2 regions of the Pseudarthrobacter niigatensis genome follow, and region 1 is predicted to be linked to the other one. Evidence: riboswitches for the same ligand, from Rfam matches in the RefSeq annotation. Region 1 holds a riboswitch; the other holds the start of a gene.

Region 1 (2,884 bases):
GTAGATGCCGGAGTTCGCGGAGGACATCGCGGAGCTAAGCACCACGAGGTTGACGATGGTGGCTGCGGCGCCCAGGCCTGCCAGGGAGAACATGGCGATGAAGGGGCTGTGGCCGGCCCTGAACTCGGTCCAGGGGGTGACTGCCATCAGGATGATGAGGGCGCCTACGTAGAAGAGGAGCACGCGGATGGGGATGGAGTTGATGGCCTTGGGCAGGTTCCGCTCCGGGTTCTTGGCCTCGGCGGCGGTGGTGCCCACCAGTTCGATTCCCACGAAGGCGAAGACGGCGATCTGGAAGCCCGCCACGAAGCCCATGAACTCGTTCGGGAAGAATCCGCCGTGGCTCCACAGGTTGGTGAAGGTGGCAGGACCGGCGTCGGACTGGAAACCGGTGAAGATCATGAACAGGCCAACGATGATCAGCGCAGCAATGGCAATGATCTTGATGAGCGCGAACCAGAACTCCGTCTCGCCAAAGGCCTTGACGGTGGTGAGGTTCAGCAGGAGAAGGATGGCTACGGTGGCCAGGCCGGGGATCCACAGGGGCACCCCGGGCCACAGTTCCCGGGAGTAGCCGGCGATGGCGATGACATCGGCGATGCCGGTGATGACCCAGCAGAACCAGTAGGTCCAGCCCGTAAAGAAGCCGGCCCACGGGCCCAGCAGGTCTGCGGCGAAATCGCTGAAGGACTTGTAGTTGAGGTTGCTGAGCAGCAGTTCACCCATGGCACGCATGACGAAGAACAGCATGAAACCGATGATCATGTATACGAAGATCACCGAGGGGCCGGCTGCCGAGATGGTCTTGCCGGAACCCATGAACAGGCCAGTGCCGATTGCGCCGCCGATGGCGATCAGTTGGATGTGGCGGTTGCTGAGCTGCCGCTCCAGGTGCGGGGCTCCGCCGCCGGGGGACGTCGGGGAATGGGTCGTCATTGAGGAACTCCATCGTTCGAGCGGCACCCGGGGTGTCGCAAAGATTGGATTTCCTCCCCGCTCTGTCTTGGACCTGAGAGTTTCCACTCGCCGGGATGGCGTGCTTGCACCGTCGGTGAGCCAGGACAGGGCCTGGCTGCTTTCCAGAGTTGCCTCACCGCGGCGGTACGTGGGCCTGAGAGTTTCCTGGGGAGGGTTTGCTCCTACGGCGCCTGCTGAACGTACCGGCAGGGCTCTCCCGCCGCAGGTCAAAAGCGTTGATTGGTAAATCAGTGTTCAGTTATCGGAGTGCATCCGCTGCGGGCTTTCCAGCCGCACGGCGCATTTTTTGGGCCTCCGGAAATCACAGCCGGCGACGGAGCGCCCAGCGTTCTTTGGGCCAGTTCCGCTGCCCGGCCGGATCACGGGGTTCAGTGTGGTGTCCGTCACGAACAAAAGTCAAGCCCGGCATTACGACGCCGCCGTAATGCTGCCGCCGGCGCGCTTCATGACGGACCGACTTGCACCCCCGCGCCGCCATCCTGTAACTTGTGAGCCGAATCACCCACATTTCAATAAGCCTTTCGAGCTGTGGCGGGAGAGTTCTCCCGGCCATCACCGGGCAGGCGCCGTAGGAGCAAATCCTCCCCAGGAATCTCTCAGGCCCATGTACCGTCACGGCGAGGCGACTCTGGAAAGCAGTGCTGCTCCGGCAGTACTCACCGACGGTGCAAGCAGGCCCTGGCTGGGTTTGCGGAATCTCTCAGGTCCAATACAGAGCGGGGAGGGACCCGATCCATGCCGAGCCACCCGTGGCCGGCCAATCCTGGAGTTCCTCATGACGATTCAATCCCAACCGTCTGTCTTTGCGGACCGGCACATCGGTGCACGCCGCCAGGCTGACGTGGACACCATGCTCAAGGCCGTTGGCTACGACAGCGTTGACGGCCTGGTGGACATCGCCGTCCCCAATTCGATCCGCCAGTCCAAGCCGCTCGCGCTCAAGGGCGCCCTCAGCGAGGTTGAGGTGCTTGCGGAACTGCGCCGGCTGGCCGCCAAGAACAAGACCGCTGTCCAGATGATCGGCCAGGGCTACTACGACACCATCACGCCTGCGGTGATCCGCCGGAACGTGCTGGAAGCCCCTGCCTGGTACACCGCCTACACGCCCTACCAGCCCGAAATTTCCCAGGGCCGGCTCGAGGCACTCCTGAACTTCCAGACCATGGTCCAGGACCTGGTAGGGCTGCCCATCGCCAACGCCTCCCTGCTGGACGAAGCCACCGCCGTGGCCGAGGCCGTGCTGATGATGCGCCGCGCCAACAAAAACAAGGACACCCGCGACGGCAGGACCGTCCTGGACGCCGACGTCCTGCCCCAGACCATCGCCATCGTCAAGGGCCGCGCCGAGGCGCTCGGCTTCGAGGTTGAGGTTGCCGACCTGTCCAAGGGCCTGCCTGAAGGTGCGATCAACGGGATCGTGCTCCAGCAGCCCGGCGCCTCAGGCCGCGTCTTCAACCACGCAGGCGTGATCGCCGAGGCGAAGGAACGCGGTGCACTGGTTACCGTCGCCGCCGACCTGCTGGCCCTGACCCTGATCACGCCTCCGGGCGAGCAGGGCGCCGACATCGCCGTCGGCTCCACCCAGCGTTTCGGGGTGCCGCTGTTCTTCGGCGGGCCGCACGCCGCCTACATGGCCGTGGCCAAGGGCCTGGAGCGTTCCATGCCCGGCCGCCTGGTGGGCGTGTCCAAGGACGACGCCGGCCTCCCGGCCTACCGCCTGGCGCTGCAGACGCGCGAGCAGCACATCCGCCGCGAGAAGGCCACCTCCAACATCTGCACCGCGCAGGCCCTGCTGGCCATCGTGTCCTCCTTCTACGCCGTCTACCACGGCCCGGACGGACTGAAGGCCATCGCCGAGCGCGTCCACAACAACGCCCGCGCCCTGGCCACCACCCTCAAGGTCGCA
Region 2 (2,884 bases), on a different contig from region 1:
GGGAGCGCGCTGCAACCCTCGACGCCGTAGCCCGTAAGGCCGGGGTGTCCAAAGGTGGCCTCCTCTACCACTTTCCCAACAAGGAAGCGCTCATCGCCGTGCTGCTGGACCGCCTTGAGGGGTTGGCCAAGGCGGATGCCGACGCGATGGCTTCGGCCAGCGAAGGTGCCGCCGCGTATTTCATCCGTTCCTCTGTCTGGGCGGATACTCCTCTGGACCGGGTCATTGTGGCCGCCACGCGGCTTGCCGAGGTGGCGCATGAGGAGACCCGCCGCCGGTTCGCCGCCATCCAGCAGCGGTGGCTGGACGAGATTGCTGCGGATGTGGGGCCCGGCCTGGCAAGGGCTGTCCTGTATATGGGTGACGGTTTGTACTTCAATGCCATGCTTTCCGTGGGCCCTGCGCCGGAAGGCGGAGCAGCCGCTGACGTGGAGGAACTCCTGGCCGCGTTGGAACGGCTCCGCAGGTAGTTTTCCATTTGCCGGAGGGCTTCTGGCGTAGGACAATGGAGAGTTGTGAGGGCTGTCACCGGCCGTCATGATCCAACAAATGAATAGCCTTTGATCTGCGGCGGGAGAGTTCTGCCGGAAGTACAGGCAGGCGCCGTAGGAGCAAATCCTCCCCAGGAATCTCGCAGGCCCCTGTACCGCCGCGGCGAGGCACCTCTGGAAAGCAGCAGGCAGTTGTCCGGCCTCCCTTGGGGGGAAGCGGGACGGCTGTTGTGCTCACCGACGGTGCAAGCGGTTCCTGCGCAGGCAGGCAACGCGGAAACTCTCAGGTCCAATACAGAGCGGGGAGGGACCCGAATAGCTGTGGCGTACCCTGCGCCGCCTGAATAAATGGAGTTCCTTCGTGTCGGTTACCCCAGCCTCCACCACCTTCGTAGACCGCCACATTGGCGCACGCCGCCAGGACGACGTCGACACCATGCTCAAAGCCGTGGGCTACGGCACGGTCGATTCCCTGGTGGACACGGCCGTGCCCAAGGTCATCCGCCAGGACACTGCCCTCCGCCTGCAGGATGCCCTCAGCGAGGTTGAGGTGCTTGCTGAATTGCGCCGGCTGGCCGCCAAGAACAAGACCGCGGTCCAGATGATTGGCCAGGGCTACTACGACACCATCACCCCTGCCGTGATCCGCCGGAACATCCTCGAGGCCCCGGCCTGGTACACCGCCTACACCCCGTACCAGCCCGAAATTTCCCAGGGCCGGCTTGAGGCACTCCTGAACTTCCAGACCATGGTCCAGGACCTGGTGGGCCTGCCCATCGCCAACGCCTCCCTGCTGGATGAAGCCACCGCCGTGGCCGAAGCGGTGCTGCTCATGCGCCGCGCCAACAAGACCAAAGACGCCCACGACGGCAAGACCGTCCTGGACGCCGACGTCCTGCCCCAGACCATTGCCATCGTCAAGGGCCGCGCCGAGGCGCTCGGCTTCGAGGTTGAGGTTGCCGACCTGTCCAAGGGCCTCCCTGAAGGTGCGATCAACGGGATCGTGCTCCAGCAGCCCGGCGCCTCAGGCCGGGTCTGGGATCAGTCCGCCACCATTGCGGCGGCGAAGGACCGCGGTGCGCTGGTTACCGTGGCCGCCGACCTGCTGGCCCTGACCCTGATAACGCCTCCGGGCGAGCAGGGCGCCGACATCGCCGTCGGCTCCACGCAGCGTTTCGGGGTGCCGCTGTTCTTCGGCGGGCCGCACGCCGCCTACATGGCCGTTCGCAAGGGCATGGAGCGTTCGCTGCCCGGCCGCCTGGTGGGCGTGTCCAAGGATGACTCAGGGATGCCCGCGTACCGCCTCGCGCTGCAGACGCGCGAGCAGCACATCCGCCGCGAAAAGGCCACGTCCAACATCTGCACCGCGCAGGCCCTCCTGGCCATCGTCTCCTCCATGTACGCCGTCTACCACGGCCCCGACGGGCTGAAGGCGATCGCGGAAACCGCCCACGGCCACGCGCGAACACTGGCGGCCTCGCTGGCGGGTGCCGGCGTGGAGGTGCTGCACACGAGCTTTTTCGACACCCTGACGGTCCGGGTCCCGGGACGCGCTGCCGCGATTGTCGCCGCCGCCGAAGCACGCGGGATCAACCTGCGTCCCGTCGACGCCGACACCGTGGGCATTTCCCTGGATGAAACCACGACGCCGGCCATCGTCGCCGAGGTTGCCGACGTCTTTGGCGCCACCGTTGCCGGGATCCGCGGCGAGGGCCGGGGCTTTGGGCTGGAGGCCGCCGTGGAGCGTTCCACCGACTACCTGCAGCACCCGGTCTTCAACACGTACCGGTCCGAAACCCAGCTCCTGCGCTACATCCGGAAGCTGTCGGACCGGGACCTGGCGCTGGACCGCACCATGATCCCGCTGGGCTCGTGCACCATGAAGCTGAACGCCACCGCCGAGATGGAAGCCATCTCCTGGCCGGAGTTCGCCTCCATCCACCCCTTCGCCCCGGACTCCCAGACCGAAGGCTGGCGCGAACTCATCGCGGACCTGGAAGCGGACCTGACCACGATCACCGGGTATGACCAGGTGTCCATCCAGCCCAACGCGGGCTCCCAGGGCGAACTGGCCGGGCTGCTGGCTATCCGCGGGTACCACCACTCCCGCGGCGAGCAGCAGCGCAACGTCTGCCTGATCCCGGCCTCGGCCCATGGCACCAACGCTGCCTCCGCCGTCCTGGCCGGCATGAAGGTCGTAGTGGTTGCCACCGCCGCGGACGGCACCATCAATCACGATGACCTGACGGCCAAGATCGAAGCCAATAAGGACGTCCTGTCCTGCATCATGATCACCTACCCGTCCACCCACGGCGTCTATGACGGGGACGTCCGGGAGGTTTGCGACGCCGTGCACGCTGCCGGCGGCCAGGTCTATATCGACGGCGCCAACC

What was found. A riboswitch is a leader RNA that binds a small molecule or an ion and turns the genes downstream of it on or off. The one in region 1 is predicted to bind glycine.
Region 2: another riboswitch for glycine. It lies ahead of gcvP (aminomethyl-transferring glycine dehydrogenase); the one in region 1 lies ahead of cycA (D-serine/D-alanine/glycine transporter).

The regions. Positions count from the first base shown of each region.
Region 1 is NZ_JAUSTB010000021.1:4,993-7,876, reverse strand. It holds gene cycA (D-serine/D-alanine/glycine transporter) at 1-936, opposite strand, end outside; glycine riboswitch at 1,090-1,187, opposite strand; glycine riboswitch at 1,501-1,600, shown strand; gene gcvP (aminomethyl-transferring glycine dehydrogenase) at 1,754-2,884, shown strand, end outside.
Region 2 is NZ_JAUSTB010000009.1:30,613-33,496, forward strand. It holds gene J2T23_RS13680 (TetR/AcrR family transcriptional regulator) at 1-470, shown strand, start outside; glycine riboswitch at 562-659, shown strand; gene gcvP (aminomethyl-transferring glycine dehydrogenase) at 853-2,884, shown strand, end outside.